DNA from 2 places in the Planktothrix mougeotii LEGE 06226 genome. Region 2 is predicted to be linked to the other one. Evidence: riboswitches for the same ligand, from Rfam matches in the RefSeq annotation. Region 2 holds a riboswitch; the other holds the start of a gene.

Region 1 (11,788 bases), on a different contig from region 2:
TAATAATTTGTTCTGTGATCAAATCAATCATAATCGTTTTTTTATCAATTTACGGTTGTCTGTCAACGGTTAACCGTCAATCATTAACAGACACCGATCGGAAATTATTGAAACGTATTGTGATGGACATCTTGGAGTTTTTTATATTCCTCGGCTTGTCCAGTTCGGCGCAGCATTCTTAAGCGAATTTCGACGAGAAGTTTCGCATCAGAACGGCTAATGGGTTCAAATTTTAATCCCGTTGGCCCCTGCGTTACTAAGAAAAATAGGCGCTGGGCGTAAAGGGTTGTGAACAATTCTTGATGATCCTCAACCGGGCATATTTTAAACAATAACCCGAAGTTGGGATGGTTCATGTAAGTTTCAGTGGTCATTAAATCTAAAAAACAACCAATAAAGTTAATTGAGGAACAGCTTAACAGGAATTTGAATAATCCAAGCTATCAATTATACAAGCTCAGGGTTAATTTAGTATCTTCCGCAAGAAGCCCCACGTCTGACCCGTTCGGGCAGTGTGGGATGAATTGCGGTGGGCATTGTTGGGATTGTTAAAAAACTTGTGCTATCATACAGATAAAACAAGGCAAGTCAAGCGAAAACCAAGCTAAACTTCAAACATTTTTTTTGATCAGCCTTGTCTTTTACCTTCGGAACGAGGGAGTAGCCTATTGCCAGAATGTAAGACTCGCTGTTCTTCGGGATAGAAAGCTATTCTTTGGATAGGAAGCCTACACTTACTCGTAGAGAAATGTAGGTAGTTCACAGTTCTCCGCCCCAAATTAAACGCACACCCCAGAATAAGGCTAAACCGAACAAGGCGATGCTATCCCGGTATTTAAATCGCAGTTGATGCCATTCCACCCGATGCTGGTTGGGACTGGTGAACCCTCGGACTTGCATGGCGCTGGAAATTTGTTCGGCGCGTAATAATAAGTTTTGTAGAAGTCGTTCGGCAATGGTTAACCAAACCTGAATTGTTCGTTTTAGCCCTAGTTTTTTCCAATTAATAGCACGAGTTCGCACGGAACGGATTAAATTTTGAATTTCTTCTAAAACTAGCGGAAAAAATCGTAATGATAGGGTTAGGGTTAAGGCAATTTCTGTAACGGGTAACTTTAACCCTCGTAACGGCTCCATTAAACTTTCTAAAGCCATTGCAATTTCTTCAGAAGCAGTGGTCAGCAAATACAAATTTGTACTATAAACAAGGGTAAATAATAAGGTACTGGTTCTGATTCCTAAGTCTACAGAATAACGGGTGATTTCAAACGGCCCTTGAGCAAATAACACATACCGATAGGACGTTGGTTGAGGTAAAGTTAGGCTTGAGTTAGAAGCTTGATTCTTTTGTTGTTGCTCTGGTTTATTTGCCAATAAATCAAAGGTTAATTCCTGTTCAGGAAGTCGAGGTTGATGGTCTACGGCTAAACCATCGGGCATAATACAACTGACTAGAAAAAGTAACCCACAAAACATCAGTAACCACCCCATTTGTCGCTTCCACACTCGTAACGGAATTCGAGCCAATAAGGTGATTAAAATTAACAACCCGACTAATACTAATCGCCATAAAGGGTTAGCTAATAACGGAGCGACTAAAAAGCTCATCAACCACACTAACTTAACCCTGGCATCTAAACGATGTAACCAAGTAATCGGTTGTTCTAAATATAGTCCAATGGGAAGCGATCGCAGTAAATCCATAGAAGAGGATGGCAGGGAAAGTAGGGGGATCGGGGATAAAAGAGGGGCGGTTAATCCTATTAACAACACCCCCTAAGACTTGATTATAACTTCTATAAAGTTCTTGATCTGTTTCAGTATTGATGTAATTACATCTAAGATAGCAAATTCAATCCAAGTTTGGGTTTCTACAGAATCAATTAAGGTGTATTCCAAATACGTTGATGATAATCTTCTAATTTGGCATAGGGATCAACTGGGGGATGGTCATGATCATGATGATGATGGTGGTGATGATGATCATGACTGTGATCATGATGATGATGATTTCCTGAAATTGCAGCTAACCGGAATTTGCACATTTCACAGTTCATTTGAACTTCTCCGAGTTGGGTTTCTATTTCCCGTTCTCGTAAGAGGTGTAAAAGTTCCTGTTGAATGCCCATTTCGGGTAAACAAGTCATTTGAATTTCAGGATATTGTTCCTGTTGTTGGGCTGTTATATCAAAGATTTTTTTAACTAAAACCCCAGTAAATAAGAAGTAAGGTAAGACAATAATTCGTTTGGGTTGATAGAGTCGAGCACGACGAAATCCTTCTTCTAAACGGGGATGAGTAATGCCAATAAAACAGGTTTCAACGGTTAAATATCCGCTTCCTTCCCAAAGAATTCGAGCCAGTTTATAAACATCTCCATTCGCATCAGGATCACTTGCTCCTCGTCCGACAAATAATAATACAGTTTCGGAATTAGGAATGTTTAAAGGGTTTAATTCCGGCTGTTCTAATTGATGTAAACGCGATCGCAATAATTCTAAAATATTGGGACTAATGCCAAAATGTCGGCCATAATGAAAGGTTAATTGCGGATGTCGTTGTTTGGCTCGATCTAACTCATTGGTAATATCAAATTTATTGTGTCGCGCTGCAAATAATAATAAAGGTAAGGCGGATAATTCCGTATAACCTTGTTCAATACAGCGATCAATTCCTTCTTGAATGGTAGGCCCTGTTAATTCTAAAAAACAAGGAACCACCGGGCGAGAGTGATCTAATTGTTGATAGGCTTGAGCAAATTCTAAAAAGGTTTCCCGTCCATCTGTATCACGGGTTCCATGACCAATGAGTAATAACGGACGCTGTAGAGGTAAGGCTGGAAATGTCGAGTTTGAGGGTTTAATGGAAAGTTCTGTGTTATAAGTCATGTTAAGTTTAAATCTCCTTCCCCGTGTGAGGCAGGTATAGAGCCAAGTGATCGGTAGGCATTCTGGCTTGTTAGAAATAACCTAACTCACAGTTGCCGCACAGCCTCGGACTTTCACCGAAGTTTCCCTACCCGATTACCGTGAATGATTAAGTATTTATTCTATTTTACCCCAAAAAGCAAAAAGATGCGATAAAGGTTGATGGTTTTTTTGTGCAGGCGAAAAATGCGCTTCGCACGCTAATATTCCTGGCTATTAACCCTTGCCAGAAAACTCATTGCATCTTGATAACTGATAACTGATAACTGGTAGAGACGCGCCATGGCGCGTCTCTACACTGATAACTGATAACTGATTAATCAATCGTGATCGATTGAGGGCCGCCAGAATTTCCGTTATTATTTTTAGAATCAGAGGGGCTAGATACAGAAGTTCCTCCTTGTTTCTCTAGCCAAGTTTTAACGGGATCATCATTCAGGTTTAATTTTAATAAACCTGAGAAAAACCCCCCTAAAAATGCAATGGGTTCATGAGTTAATTCTTGTAAAATTGGTTTGAGTTCATCCATAATCGAACAGTCTCCTTAAACCCGGCGATCGCAATCAAACATAACTGAATTTTAGCGCGTTTAATCAAATTTAGCTGTTTAGTAATTGTTGGAACCTTCCGAATATCCTCCATCATAATAACCATCGGAAGAATAACCATCGGAAGAATAACCCTCAGAAGAATAGCCCCCAGAAGAGGAGTTATCATAATATCCATCAGAGGAATAGCCGTTGCTATCACTATAGGAACCACTTTCTGAATAACCACTATCGTAATTCTCTGAATTACTAGCATAACTCCCATCCCCACTTCCAGCTTGAGCCGGATCACCATCTTCAATAGCAACTTTAGTTCCCGTTTCTATGCTATTGGGTTCATGAGGTTTCGCTTTAATACTGCCTTTTCGTCCTTCTAATTCAGGCAGTTCTGGGAACTTTTCAACAGGCATTCCCTCAACAACTTTTCCCATAAATTCCCCCCAACTATAAGCCGCGCTACTACTAGCACCCCAGGTTGGATCATTATTATCATTTCCTAACCAAATTCCGGTTACAGCTTGAGGAATATAGCCAATAAACCATAAATCTCTCGCTTCTTCAGAGGTTCCCGTTTTACCTGCAACATCTCGGTTAGGTAAGGCTGCCGCGCTTCCAGTTCCCCCATTAACAACTCCTTCTAACATCCAAGTTGTAATCGCAGCACTATTTTTATCTAAAACTTGTTTAGGTTTAAATTTAGCTTGATAAATGATATTTCCCTGTTGATCTAAAACTCGCCGAATCCCATGAGCCGGAATATAATTGCCTTCATCAGCTAAAGTTCCATAAGCATTGGTTAATTCTAATAAATTGACTTCATAAGCACCTAAAGCCATGGCATAAGTCGGTTTTAAAGGAGATTTAATGCCCATATCTTTTGCCAATTTTATGGCAGGTTCAAACCCCACATCCACTAATACTTTAACCGCAATTACATTAATCGAACGGCTTAAGGCATCAGACATCGACATCCAGCCATAATGTTTATTGCCATAATTTCGAGGACGATAACCATCAACTTTATAAGGTTCATCCAAATAACTATCATAAGGGGAAAAACCCGCCCCAATTGCTGCGGCATAAACTAATCCTTTAAAGGTTGATCCCGGTTGTCGCTGCGCTTGAGTAACCCGATTAAATTCACTTTCTTTATATTGATATCCCCCCACCATTGCCTTAACTTCTCCGGTTTTGGGTTCAATAGAAACTAACGCAGCTTGACCAAAATTAGCTCCAGCACCATCAAGTTCTACCGCATCTTTAACGGTTTTTTCTGCGGCTTCTTGCCATTTTAAATCTAAACTGGTTTCAACCGTTAATCCCCCTGCTGCCATCGCGTCTTTTGATATATGTTGGGGGAGTTCTTTCAGAACATAACTCGAAAAATAAGGCGCTTTAACTAATAACCGTTTAGGTTGACTAGGTTTAAGATTCAGCGCTTCTTGCATCGCGGCTTGCGCTTCAGTGGCCGTGATCACCTTAGCATCCTGCATTCGTTGGAGAACAATATTGCGTCGTTTCGTCGCCGCCTCTGGATTTTCTAAGGGAGAATATTGACTCGGTGCGGGAGGTAAACCCGCTAACATTGCCATTTCCGACAACGTTAATTCATTCACGGATTTACTAAAATAAACATAAGCCGCGTCCGCCACCCCATAAGCACCTGAACCCAAATACACTAAATTGAGATAGCGTTCTAGGATATCTTCCTTACTCATTTGATCTTCAATTTTCCAAGACACCATTGCCTCTTTCAGTTTACGGGTGAGGCTATGTTCTTGATTCAAATATACAATTCTGGCTAACTGTTGGGTGATGGTACTTCCGCCTTCAACCACTCCCCCCGCTAAGACATTAGATCCAATGGCGCGAACAATTCCTTGATAGTCCACCCCATCATGGTCATAAAAACGAACATCTTCCGTAGAAATAAAAGCTTGTACCAGTTTTTCGGGAATTTGTTTGAGTCGCAGTTTTTCCCGTGTTGCTGGCCCGGTTTGCATTAAAATATCACTATTGGCGGCTTTAATGGTAATGGTGCCATCCCGGCTAAAGGATGCCATTGTATTTACCGAAACTGGGGGTAAGCTTTGATCAATTTGATACCATTGCCAAGCTCCATAACCCAACGCACCACCGCCAACACTAATGACGCCCACTCCAATCCAGACACTCGGACGACGATACCACAGTTTCCCTTCAGCGTTGGGGGATGTTAGCTTGTGACGCAGTTTCACCCATTCTGAATTTAACCGCTTCAAGGCGCGATGATGCCAAGCGACCTCCGGGGAATTAGACTCTGAAACCGATTCAGGGGTAGTTTCATCAATTTCAGGTTCTGTTGTCATCGGGGATGATATCAAAACGGGTTGGGTTGAAACGTTACTGGGGTTAGTCTCCCATTCGGTTTCGGATGGAGTTGAGTCCGTCTTAGGTCGGGATGGTAATTGAGATTCTTCCATTGGTTCGGACAAATCGGTGGTTTTGGTAATCATTCGACAGTGAATTTTAACAGTGCAGAAGGCAAGTTTTGCTTGCCTCTACAGTTGGCTGTCGAAGCCTGATCTCACTGAAAATCAAGGTTTTTTTCTTGATCCCAGTTTTCAGGAGGGTTGGGAAACTGCGGTTTTGCTGGAAGTGGGAAACTCCCTAAACCGCATGACCCAGCGCTAAACCCACAACTAACATTCCTAATACCAGGAACGGTTGGGCACTTGCTTGATATTTAACATCATTTTCTACAGGATTGCGTAGAAAATACATATCTTGGAAGGTAATTTGAGGAATGACCAGCAGCAAGAGAACGGTAGCATAGAGATTTTGCTTGATACTGACCAAATAAACGGCCATCCCCGCTTGGAAGATATCAATCATCAAAACACAAATCCAGGCGGCGGTTGTAATCCCAAACATCACTGGAAGGGATTGTAACCCCAATTGGCGATCGCCTTCGACACTCTTAAAGTCATTAACAATGGCAATTCCTAGCCCAGCTAAACTATAAAACAAAGTTAAAATCATAATCGTTGGGGTCAGTTCTCCAAATAAGGCATGACCCGCCCACCAAGGTAAGGCAATATAACTCGCTCCTAGGGCATAATTTCCTAACCAGCCATTTTTTTTCAGCTTCAGAGGGGGTGCGGAGTAAATATAGGACACAAAGGCTCCCCCAAGACATAAAACAGTAACGATGGGGAATTCATGTCCCGCCCAAGTATCTAACAGGTAGGAAATGCCTATTCCTAACCCTAATAGCAGTAAAATTTGGGTGACAACTTGGGGAATGGAAATCGCCCCAGAAGGGATGGGACGATAAGGTTCATTAATGGCATCGAGTTCGCGATCATAAAAATCATTGAGAGTCTGGGTATACCCGGTCATTAATGGCCCGGACATTAACATACAAGTCGCCACTTTTAACACATCTTCCAGTGACCAAGAAAAATGTCCTGATGAAGCAGCACCACAGACCACCCCCCAGATTAAGGGAATCCAGGTGATCGGTTTCATCAACTGTAGGCGAATTTTCCAAATGGAGGTTTCTCCCGGTGCTGCCCCTTTCATTCCTAAGAGTTGGCGGGTTTTAGCACTGCGATCAGAAGTCGCTATTTCATTGGCGTTGGCTTCTGGGGTTGGTTGTTCTGAAAGTTGAGACGATGGAGTGTCCGACATGATCGTTTGTGCGCTTGTGTGTTGAGTGTCTGCAATACAAAAACTAAGATTAACATGGAGTTGGCCGTTGACTCGTACAAGCAAGCGTTGTCAATAGGGAATTACGAATTACGAATTACGAATTACGAATTACGAATTACGAATTACGAATAGGGATTAGGGAACATGAATAATACTTTTGGCTGTTTTATGTCCGTTGTAAATGATTACAACCTACCCGATATCTTTGTAGGGGCAACCCTCAGTAGTTGCCCGTAGATTGGGGTAGGCATGGGGACACTACCCCTACATCGTTGACAAATCCTACACGGATTACTATAGAGTTTTGGGTACAGCGAAACACACAGAAAACAGAATTAAACCGTTTCGGGAAGGGGTTTAATCTTTTGAAACTGTGTTTTCATCTTCTAAGGCTTGAATTTGCAATAATAATTCTTCTTCTTGGACTTCAAACTCTTCCTCAGAAATATCTCCCATATCAAAAGCTAACTGAAGGGCTAATAATCGTTTACTTAAGTTTTCTTTATCGTCTAGTTCGGCTTCAGCCCGTTCTAGGAGTTGTTCGCCGATCCAGATTACCCCCCCAAAGGGTGCTGTTATTGGAGATAATAATAATCGTAAGACCATAACACCTCCGATTAAGGATTGAGTTGGGCAAAATTAAAGGGGGCTGTAAAATTATTATAGCGAATTCGTAAGCGGTTCTTAAAATAGTGATCAAGTTCTTCAATTTTATCACTAAATTTAGGTTCCGTATCCCAAGGAATTAAATAAGCGGCATTATAGATCATCGTATTAGTTAAGGTTTCATTCTCAACAATTTCTTCTGCTAAGGGGTTTAAGGTGTGTTGAAATTTCTCAATAATTCCCTGTTGGCGATCTTGCATCGCCTGTTCAATTTCTTGACCAATCTGAATGACTTCATCCATACTAAGCGGTTTACCTTCTAAGCGATCGCGCTTTTCTCTTAATCCTTGGTTTTCTATCATTAAACGATTTAATTCTTCTGGTTCTTCCCAAAAAATTTTAACTCCGACTTCCCGTTTTCCCTCTAATTTATGAAACAATTGTTTTAACCGTTCTTGATAGGGAAGAATTAACTGCGTTTCTACAGTTTCCCAATCTTGAATCACTAATCCAAATTGCAAAGGTAAAATGCTTCTATAACCCTGTTGCATCACCAGTTCTAAGACTTGTTCATGGCCTAATAAATTCCGGCGACTGGCTAAATACCGATCTTGCTGGGCTGCGGAATATAAAAAGCTAAACTCATTCACCGGATGGGTTTGAATCGGTTGTTGATCTAATCCCGATAACCCTAAAGGTCGTACTTGGTTTGTCGGTAAAATTCCATATAAATAGAAACCATTTTCCATAATTAAAAACCCTTATTAATTTAACTTGTAGCGTGGGTAAGCGCAACGCACGCACCAAAGTTTGTCAACGACCGCCGAAGACCCCTGATTACAGCTAAGATCAGATCCCCCATGATCCCCCTTGATAAGGGGGATCATGGACTTGAGATCAGATCCAAGGAATTCGGTTTTGAGTGCCTACTTTGAGCGCGATTGTTGACAACCCTGTAAACACACTATCTGTTATCCATTATAAACGTTAATGCTCATAAAACCTATAGGAAACACTGCAAATATTTTCCCTATTTTCTATTTTAAGTCAATAAGGTTTAAACCCCAAAAGATTTCTACAAAGGTTTAGAAGTTAAAACTAACCTTAATTTGGCATGAATCAAATTGAGTTGGGCTAACCCTAAATCTACGCTTCCCTCAACAACAATTCCCGTATTCATTAACCGATCTAATAATTCTAAAACTGAAGGGTTTTGTGAACTTTCCCCCGGATAATAAGTTCCTGATTTCGGTAATAATGTCCCAAATTCTGATAATTCAATATTCAAATCAGCCGGATCAATTTCAAAGATTTCACACAATTGTAACACCTGAATTTCTAATTGTCGCAAACTTTCCGCAGCCCGATCTAATTCTTCCTCACTCAGGGTATTACCTTCCATCCGTCGGATGATTTGTGCTTCCATTAATTGCCGAATTAATTCTACCAAAGTCAGCACTAAGGGTGCTAAACCCGCATCTTTTCGAGAGGATGTGGGGGTAATACTTGTTTCTATCGAAGGTTCAGAAGATGACATTTGGATTTATATGAACTGGACGAGGGACTTTTAATTTTCCTTTTAATCGATTGTAATATTATTTTAAGGTAGGTGTGGCATCCTTCCTCACCCTCTTTGCCCCTGGGTTGGAAGGGATACCCCCCTACAGGATTTGATCAGAAACCATTTAGACTGGCTATAATTGTTTTTTGGAAGGAGAAATAGATTCCCAATTAGGAACATTAGAAGGAGTGGGTTGATTGTATTTCTCTAGCCAATCTTTTCCGACTTGAATGGTAATATCCGATTCTAAATAGCCCGTACTTTCAACCACAACTTTACCAAACCCTAAAGATTTTTGTAACGCTTCAGCACTCTTAATATCGCCATCCTGAGCTACAATTTTAGTTTCTGCTAAAGGTTCTGTCCAAGGTTTAGAAATTTTAACATTCCAGAATCCGCCATCATTCAAATTTCCCACTAATCGATCAAGGGCATCAGAATTATCATTACTATCTTGAATGGCAATCCTTAAATCTTTCGGGTCAATATTATCAAATTGCCAAACATCTTGACCAAAATCGAAATGTTGTGCGACTAAATTTTCTAGGCGATTTGCATCCGGTAACCAATAACTGGCTCGATATTCTTTCGGGTCACTAAATTCACCGGGAACCATCAGCATTTCAACATTTTCTCGCTGAATTCCCGATGCAAAATTTACTAAAGCGACTAATTCTTCCAAGCTTAAATTTGTATCAATATGAGATTGAATAATAGATACAACTTGAGGCAATTTAGAAATGGTACTCACATCTAACGCCTGTTCCATGAATGCCCGAATTAACATTTGTTGACGTTGTACCCGACCAATATCTCCTAACGCATCATAACGAAATCGTAAAAACTGTAAAGCTTGCGCTCCATTCAGGTGTTGTTCCCCTTGTTTTAAATTAATATAGAGATGCTGACTATCATCTTGATATTTCATATCTTTGGGAACGTAAATGCTGACGCCTCCCATCGCATCAATCAGTTTTTCCACACCTTGAACATTAACTCGGACATAACGGTCAATTCCCACACCCCCTAATAATTCACTGGTAGCTTTTGCACTTAAAGCGGGGCCCCCATAATAATTAGCATCATTAATTTTAGTCATTCCCCGACCTTCTACATAGGTACGAGTATCACGGGGAATCGATAAGACTTTTAACTTTTTGTTAGCCGGATCAAAGCGAATTAATAGCATTGTATCCGATAACCCTTTAAAGGAATCAACTAAAGCATGATATCCGACATCGGGATGGGAATCATCTTCTAAATCGGAGGTTAAAACCTTGACCCCCATGACTAAAATATTCACCGGACGGGTGAGTTCAGGCAACTTCATGTTGGTGGTTGCCATTTGACTTTTAGAAAAAACCGCCGCTTCTTCAGGCGTTAGCTTTTGCTGTAATAGGGGAGTAGTCGATAAAGACACCGCTAATAAGGCTCCAGCAGTGGCTGAAATCATCGCGACTCCAGCTAAACCTAAACCTAGTCCTAACCAACGACCGGGACTAGATTGAGCTAATTTTCTCAGACTGGGTTTTGACAGTTTGGGCAATGGTTTTTGACTCTGATATCTTGGTGCTGACACGGACTTCCTCACACACTCAATAAATGATCTAAATTAGGAATAACAGACTTCTAGCAATAGAGAAAATGATTTTAGAACCAACCTATTATGGCAGATGTTTGCCTAATCCTTGTTCAGCAATTCGGCTCAGTCCAGGTAGCCAAATCGGTTGACGTTTCCACACTCGAATCATTAACCCTAAACTGACGATAAAATAACTCGTTGTCAAGAGGCTACTGGTTAATAACATCGGCAAGGTTAAGGATTCCGTACTTTGATAGCCAACTTCTAACAATAGCAGTCCTGCTAACCAACTGAACGCTAATACAATTACTAATCGACTCACCGCTTGTTGTTGTCGTGTTCCTTCCTGTCGATACAATGTCCATAATGCGGGGAAAAAACCCAAAATGGGAATTAAATACACAAACAACTGTAAACGTTCTTGCTCAGGATTCTCATAGAGGTCATGCGTTTTCATAGTGGAAAAAAAAGTAAGTAAGTAGAAAAAAATAAAATATTTCTGAGAGACTCAATACCCTAAAACCCGCTTAACAGGCAAGATGCCTGTTCCACATACCCCGATTCTGATACACTGGTTACAACTTGAGATGCAGGAGAACAGATTCCCCCATGACCACAACCCAAAAACCGATTGTTATTGCTCCTTCTATATTATCAGCCGATTTTAGTCGTCTAGGTGAAGAAATTCGAGCCGTGGATGAAGCGGGTGCAGATTGGATTCATGTTGATGTGATGGATGGCCGTTTCGTTCCTAATATTACTATTGGGCCATTAATTGTGGAAGCCATTCGTCCCGTGACCCAAAAACCTCTGGATGTTCACTTAATGATTGTGGAACCGGAAAAATATGTTGAAGGGTTTGCCAAGGCGG
Region 2 (7,871 bases):
AAGTCTTGACTTTCAGTCTAACTATTATTAATGAAGCTTTGCTTAAACTTTCATACAAGATGTAATTGTCAGATTTTTAAGGTAATTATCCAATCAATAATTTGATAATCTGACTATTTCACTACAACCCACTGCGTTACAGGTGCCATTGCTTTCCAACCTAAAAATTTGCCGATCGGTTCGGCTTTTTGAATGCCAATCCGAGTTAGTTCTCCCCCTAGTTTACTATGCCATTGAAGTAGGATTAATTCGCTTTCGATTGTCACAGTATTGCTAACAAGACGACCGCCTGGGCGCAGTGCTGACCAACAGGTTTCAAATAATTCTGGTTCTGTAATTCCACCACCGATAAAAATAGCGTCGGGTTGAGGTAAATCTTGGAGGGCGATCGGGGCTGTTCCGGCTACAATTTTCAGATGGGGAGTTCCCAAGGCGATCGCATTATCGGCAATATATTGTAATCTGGTGGGATGATGTTCGATCGCAATACTCTGACAACGGCGATCGCTCCGCATCCACTCAATCCCAATTGAACCACAACCCGCCCCTACATCCCACAGCAATTGTCCGGGTAAGGGAACCAATGCAGTTAGAGTTATAGCACGAACTTCTCTTTTTGTCAACTGTCCGTCGTGATGGTAGGCAATATCGGGAAGTCCGGGGAGGCGAGGCGCGAGGGTGAGAGGTTTGGAGGAGATGCAGGTAATGGCGATGACGTTCAAATCGGCGATATCTGTAAATTCCCAACGGTTGGCGATGCCTTCAATTTGGCGTTCTCGCGTTCCCCCTAGATGTTCTAAAACGATGATGGGACTTTCGCCAAAACCTTTCTCGGTGAGAATTTGGGATGCGATCGCCGGAGTCTGGGCATCGGCACTCAGCACTAACAGTTTAGCACCCGGATAAAGCACCGCATTCAACAAAGCCGGAGGGCGACCGCACAAACTCAAAGTTTCTACCTCACTTAGCGACCAACCCAAACGACTACAGGCGAGACTGAAGGTAGAAGGAGAGGGAATAATCGTGATTTCGCTAACGGGAATGGGTTGGGTGAGGGTAACGCCAATTCCGTAGCACATCGGATCGCCACTCGCCAAAATGCAGACAGATTGACCGCGACGGCGGATAATCTCATTAACGGAGTCTTGTAAGGGAGAAGTCCAGAGAAGTTTTTCCCGTCGATCTTCTGGGGGTAACATCGCCAGATGACGTTCACCGCCGACAATAACTGATGCCAGAGATAGGAGACTTCGCCCCGCCGAACTTAACCCCTCTAACCCATCTTCGCCAATTCCGACGATCGATAACCATTTCGCCTTGCAATTCCGATCCGCCATGTCTAAAAAAATGAACTGTGGTATAATCTTCGAGCTTGTCTTTGGGAAAGTCCGGTGCGATTCCGGTACTGTGCCGCAACTGTAATCAAGTCAAAAGTAAAAAGAGAATACTCAACAGTATATTTTACCTTTTTCCTTGCGAGTCAGAACACCAATTACAAGCTTTTTAACAGTAGATAGAAACCTAATTTTCTAACTACTTCTCTGCGTCGCATGGAGAAAAAACAACTGTGAATTGGTTAGTTGAAGCAAATGTTTGTCCGGGTTTGTTTTATGGAACTCCTGCCCAAGATGGGTTTTTAATTCGCATCCGCACTCCGGGTGGATGGCTAAATTCTCAACAGGGAAAGGCGATCGCTACTTTGCTCGAACAATGGCAGAGTACAATACAAGTTACCAATCGGGCAAATCTGCAAATTCGCGGCGTGCAAAAATCCCCCACTTTAGAAGACTTTCAAACCTTACAAAAATTAGGGTTAGCTGCCCATAATCCCACTATCGATCACTTGCGTAACATTATGTGCAGTCCCACTGCTGGAATTGACTGCCAAGAATTAATTGATACTCGTCAATTCGTCCAAAAATTAGATAGTTTTATCCAAAATTATCCATCAATTGCCGAACTGAGTCCTAAATTTAGCATCGGTATTGATGGCGGTGGTACAGTCGGAATTGGCACTCGTTCAACTCTAGCCTGGGAACACCGATATAACGAGATTCAGCTATCAGCAATTGCCCTTAATAATGGGGGTGTTGCTTTTCAATTAGCACTGGGAGGTGATAAACAATTATGTTATACCGATATATTAATTGAACCAGAAAACTGTCTATCTGTGGTGACAGCATTAGTAACAGTTTATCTCGATTATGTTAAACAAACCCCATCCATAAAGGGGAAAAAACCTCGGATGAAACACTTGCTAAAAGATTGGGGAGTGGAAAAATATCTCGAACAAGTTAACTGTCAATTAAATCATCCTTTAGAGCGGAATGTTACTGGAATAATATACAGGCAAGATGCCTGTTCCACTTTTCATTTAGGAATTCACAATCAAAAGCAAGCCGGATTATCTTATATTGGCTTATCATTAAGATTAGGACAATTGACGGCTACTCAACTAATAGGATTAGTAGAATTGTCGGAAACTTTTGGGAGTAGTCAGTTACGATTAACTCCTTGGCAGACTATTATATTACCCGATATTCCGAATCAAAAAGTGTCAGAATTGTTGCCAAAACTGACATCATTAGGATTATCTGCTTCTATGGGATGGGATGCTGCGATCGTTGCTTGTGGCGGAAAACCAGGTTGTGCGGCGGCGGCAACTGCAACTCAAATTCATGCGACCATGCTAGCAGATTATTTGAACGAACGCTTAACCTGCAATTCTCCTGTTAATATTCATTTGACAGGTTGTGCTAAATCCTGCGCTCAACCCAGTCCAGCAGAAATTACGCTTTTGGGAACTACAATTGAGCAAAATGGCGAAATAATAGAAGGCTATAAAGTCTATATTGGCGATGATAAAAAATCGTTAAAAATTCCCATATTTGAGGGAGAAGTTGCTAGTGTTTTCCCAAAAATAGAACAATTTTTAATCTCCCAAAAATCGCAGAGTTCACAACAATGAATAAGATTGAATACATTCGGAATGGTGATGAAATTTACCGAAAATCTTTTGCCATTATTCGCGCTGAAACTAACTTAGAAAATCTACCTGATGATTTAGCTCATGTTGCGGTTCGTCTAATTCATTCCTGTGGGATGACAGATATAACACAAGATTTAGAAGCGTCATCGGATGCGGTGAAAATCGGACGAAATGCCCTTGCTCAAGGTGCATCAATTCTCTGTGATTCTCAAATGGTAGCGAATGGAATTACCAAAGCGCGTTTACCTCAAAATAATCAGATTATTTGTACGCTTAATCATCCAGACGTGAGCGAGTTAGCACGGCAAATTAATAATACTCGATCGGCTGCCGCTTTAGAGTTTTGGCGATCGAATTTAGCCGGATCGGTGGTAGCAATTGGTAATGCACCAACTGCACTTTTTCGCTTACTAGAATTGCTGGATGAAAGTGTCGCAAAACCTGCTTTAATTTTAGGTTTTCCGGTTGGATTTGTGGGAGCGGCAGAATCGAAAATGGAATTAGCAGCAAATAGTCGCGGTGTGCCTTTTATTACCCTGCACGGACGTAGGGGAGGAAGTGCGATCGCGGCAGCAGCAGTAAATGCCTTAGCAAAAGAGAACGAATTATGACTAAATTAGGGAAACTTTATGGATTAGGAATTGGCCCTGGCGATCCCGAATTGTTGACGCTAAAAGCACACCGAATATTAACAACTGTTCCGGTCATTGCTTATCCTACTTTAGAAAGTGGTAAAGTTTTAGCACGCTCAATTGTGGAGGATTTTATCCGTCGGGATCAGATAGAAATTCCGATGCCATTACCGTTTAGTGTCGAGCGAAGTTCTCAACCCCATTATGATATTGCTGCCGAAAACATTGCCGAACATTTAAACTTAGGTCGAGATGTGGCGGTGCTATGTGTAGGCGATCCGATGTTGTATGGCACATTTATGTACATCTTTAATCGCTTATCTGAGCGGTTTTCAATTGAAGTCGTACCGGGAATTTCTTCAGTGATGGCAAGTGCGGCAATGTTGGGCGTACCTATCACTTATCGGAATGATGTATTCAGCATCATGCCTGCTACTTTGGAGGCGGAAATATTGCGCGATCGCCTATCATTTATCGATGCAGCAGCAATTATTAAATTAGGCAGACATTTCGCTAAAGTTCGTGATATTCTTAATGAATTAGGATTATTAGAACGCGCCCTCTACATCGAACGAGCAACCTTACCCAATCAGCAAATTATTCCGATTACCGAAATCGATCCAATTGCTGTTACCTACTGGTCATTAATTCTAATTCCTAGTAAAACTAAACCCAAATGAAGCAATCTATAATGGAATTTAATGGAATTTTGCGATCATTCATAGAGGCTGCTAACATGACTTCTTCACTGGCTAAATCCTTGAATTCTCAAGCTGCACTCGCGCAACATTTGCCTCCTTTAGAAAATGGCGATCGCTTAATTCGCCCTGAATTCGAGCGCCGTTATCAGGCTATGCCGGGATTAAAAAAAGCTGAACTTATCGAAGGAGTTGTGTACATGGCATCCCCATTGCGGTTTAAATTTCATGCCGAGCCCCACGGACGTTTAATCACTTGGTTGGGAGTTTATCAAGCTGCTACACCCCAAGTGCAAATGGGTATTGAGCCAACAGTTCGCTTGGATATCGACAACGAACCGCAGCCGGATGGAGTGTTATTAATTAGCCAAGAAAGCGGCGGAAAATCAACTCTGAGTGCAGATGGATACCTAGAAGGATCGCCGGAATTGGTAATAGAAATTGCCGCTAGTAGTGCTGCCATAGATTTAGGCGATAAAAAACGTGCTTATCGGCGCAGTGGTATTCAAGAATATCTTGTTTGGCAGATATTTGACCAAAAAATTGATTGGTTTAGTTTGCAAGATGGTGATTATATTTCTTTGCAACCCAACCCAGAAGGGGTGATTTGCTCTCTGGTGTTTCCGGGTTTGTGGTTAAATGTTGAATTCATGCTAAACGGAAATATGCCACAAGTGTTAAGTACCTTACAAGCTGGTATTAATTCGGCGGAGCATCAAGAATTTGTCGATAAGTTAATCGCACCACAGTCAGGAGAAGGAAAATGAAATCTCCGGCTATTATCATTTTAGGAGAAACCAGTATTCCCGTTGCTCGTAAAATGCAAATTGCTCTACCAGAAGCGGTGGTTTATGGGTTAATAGATCGCACCCATTCGGCTGATTTTAGTTATGCTAATTTTGGCGAAACGGTGCGAGAATTTTTCCAGACTGGAACGCCAATTATTGGGATTTGTGCGGCGGGTATTTTGATTCGCACTTTAGCACCTTTATTAACAAATAAGTGGCAAGAACCGCCTGTATTAGCGATCGCAGAAGATGGAAGTGCAGTAGTACCTTTGTTGGGGGGTTTACAAGGGGTTAACGATCTCGCTCGTCAAATTGCCTCGGTTTTGCAAATTTCCCCCGCAATTACCACGACTGGTGATATTAGATTTAAAACAACTTTATTATCGCCACCACTGGGTTATCAGTTAGTTAATCCTGATGATGCGAAAAAGTTTCTTTCCGATTTGTTGGCGGGTGAAAAGGTAAAGTTAATCGGGGAAGCAGACTGGTTACAAAATAGTAATTTACCGATTTCATCAGAGGGAAAACTGACGATCGAGATTAGAGGCAAAAATAACTTGGAATTGGCAAAACCTAGCGCAGATTGTTTAGTTTATCGAGTTGAGGAGAAAGACAAAACTGAGGAGAAATTGGGTTTTTCTCAAAGGGTTTTTGCATCTCAGAGTCAAGGTCAGTTAGCGATAGTGGGAACGGGGCCAGGGGCTATTAATTGGATGTCTCCAGAAGTTAGAGAGGTATTAGAAAAAGCAACGGATTGGGTGGGATATAAAACTTATTTGGATTTGGTAGAATCGCTACGAAAACCGGAGATTGTTCGCCATGAATCTGATAATCGGGTGGAACTCGATCGCGCAGAAATGGCGTTAGATTTAGCTGCTAAGGGGCGATCGGTTGTGTTAGTTTCTTCCGGCGATCCGGGAATTTATGCAATGGCATCGGCGGTGTTTGAGGTATTAGAAAAAAAGGTAAAATCAGAATGGGATGCGATCGCCATTCAGGTATGTCCGGGAATTTCGGCAATGCAAGCGGCGGCGGCGAGTGTTGGCGCACCTTTAGGACATGATTTTTGTGCGATTTCCCTATCAGATATTCTGAAATCTTGGGAGGTGATTTCTCGGCGCATTGAGTTGGCGGCGCAAGCAGATTTAGCGATCGCATTTTATAATCCTGTTTCTAAAGAGCGAACTTGGCAATTGGAGAAAGCAAAAGAGATTTTGTTAAAATGGCGATCGCCCCAAACACCTGTTGTATTAGCGCGTAATTTAGGGCGAAAAGGGCAAACTGTTACCGTGAAATTGCTAGAACAATTAACAATTGAAGATGCGGATATGCGAACCGTAATTTTGATTGGATCGAGTAAAACTCGGATTATTCAACAAGGTAAAACAAAGCAATGGGTTTATACTCCACGTCACTATTAGAAACTGGGTTTTTTCAGATGTGCGATCGACTAATATTATGTCCATGAAAACCAAGGAGAAGTAGGGGGCGTCAGACAAAAAATTTATGACTTTAATCGTTACCTTAAAACTCTGGCGCACCCTACAGATTAATTCAAATTAGCAATAGCTTGTTGCACTTGCTCGATATCGAGTTGTAAAATATCCGCAATTTCCTCAACAGAAAAACCTTTTCCTAATAAGCGAGGAATTGTTTGCAATTTACCTTCAACAATTCCTTCCAGCTTTAATTCTTGAGCAAACCGAGTTTTTCTCAAATCATCAACACCAAACATAGCTTCTAACTCCTGACGACTCATTTGGGGTAACTTTGCTAAAACAATCGTTTCCAACAAGTTTAACAGTTGTAACCGATAAGGTTCATCGGAAAATTGTTGTTTTACTTGTGCAATTAACCGAGTTACTTTCTCTAAGAGTTCTTTCTTTTTGGCGACAACTAATTGAATGATTTGTACGCCTAAAGGAGTGGTTTCACTGACTTCTATTTCATTCAAATAGATGCGCTTAACTAGGGGAGAATCTAATAACGGTTGTACAGATTCTCTTTGTCTAGCTTTCGGTTCAATGCTACGACTCCTGAAAATAATCATAGCACGCCACCGTAAATCCGGCTCATTATCTCTGAGATAGGTAAAAATCTCGGAGAATAAACGCAGATAAATTTTCGGGTCTTTTTGAAATTGTACCTCGGTGAAATAAATTGGATTTTCGGAATTTTCGGGTAAAAATACTCCATCAATTCTAAAAGCAGTTTGTTTCAATTCAACTGAATCAAAACGGTAATCTTGTACCAGTTCTGGTGATTCTCCCCATAACTCAAAAAAGGTTTCGGGTAAGTCTTTGAAAATGCGATAAAAGATGTGATCTGTTTTCATCATATTCCACCCTCCTTTTAAACCGGGTTTCTAACTCTAGTCAAAGGGAAATTTATTTTGCCAATTTTAATTGCGCGATCGCAGTTTGGGCAATAATTTTCCCTTGGCGATCGAACAAAATCACACCGATTTTTAGAGAAACATTGCCATATTTCTGCACATACTTTTGTGCCTTTTCACTAATAGTTTCTGCTAAAATTTCAAAAACTGGCGCTGCTAATCCGATTTCAACTAATAGTTTATAAGCTTCATCAGCCGTTTTTGTATCTAATACGGCTTTTACTGTTTCCAGATTTCCACCCGCTTTCACCACCGCAGCACTAATAATTTCTAACTTCGCATCTGCGAGATGACTTGATGTATTGAAAATCCCGCCAGCTAGTTTAATTAACTTCCCTTGATAGCCCAATAATAACACCGAATTTGCAC

What was found. Region 2 has a riboswitch for cobalamin ahead of cobG (precorrin-3B synthase). Riboswitches for the same ligand answer to the same signal wherever they lie in the genome.
Region 1: another riboswitch for cobalamin. It lies ahead of IQ236_RS26060 (sirohydrochlorin chelatase); the one in region 2 lies ahead of cobG (precorrin-3B synthase).

The regions. Positions count from the first base shown of each region.
Region 1 is NZ_JADEWU010000115.1:1,417-13,204, forward strand. Features, by position in the region: gene IQ236_RS26045 (YggS family pyridoxal phosphate-dependent enzyme) at 1-31, opposite strand, end outside; gene pipX (transcriptional coactivator PipX) at 105-374, opposite strand; gene IQ236_RS26055 (energy-coupling factor transporter transmembrane component T family protein) at 760-1,704, opposite strand; gene IQ236_RS26060 (sirohydrochlorin chelatase) at 1,884-2,888, opposite strand; adenosylcobalamin-variant (AdoCbl-variant) riboswitch at 2,936-3,026, opposite strand; gene IQ236_RS26065 (hypothetical protein) at 3,244-3,456, opposite strand; gene IQ236_RS26070 (transglycosylase domain-containing protein) at 3,535-5,970, opposite strand; gene chlG (chlorophyll synthase ChlG) at 6,125-7,147, opposite strand; gene IQ236_RS26080 (gas vesicle protein GvpG) at 7,526-7,774, opposite strand; gene gvpF (gas vesicle protein GvpF) at 7,786-8,523, opposite strand; gene IQ236_RS26090 (gas vesicle protein K) at 8,850-9,311, opposite strand; gene IQ236_RS26095 (LCP family protein) at 9,469-10,881, opposite strand; gene IQ236_RS26100 (hypothetical protein) at 11,000-11,374, opposite strand; gene rpe (ribulose-phosphate 3-epimerase) at 11,527-11,788, shown strand, end outside.
Region 2 is NZ_JADEWU010000011.1:42,357-50,227, reverse strand. Features, by position in the region: gene cbiE (precorrin-6y C5,15-methyltransferase (decarboxylating) subunit CbiE) at 114-1,337, opposite strand; cobalamin riboswitch at 1,339-1,511, shown strand; gene cobG (precorrin-3B synthase) at 1,568-2,968, shown strand; gene IQ236_RS07375 (precorrin-8X methylmutase) at 2,965-3,600, shown strand; gene cobI (precorrin-2 C(20)-methyltransferase) at 3,597-4,301, shown strand; gene IQ236_RS07365 (Uma2 family endonuclease) at 4,358-5,086, shown strand; gene cobJ (precorrin-3B C(17)-methyltransferase) at 5,083-6,528, shown strand; gene IQ236_RS07355 (Rpn family recombination-promoting nuclease/putative transposase) at 6,657-7,445, opposite strand; gene cbiD (cobalt-precorrin-5B (C(1))-methyltransferase CbiD) at 7,495-7,871, opposite strand, start outside.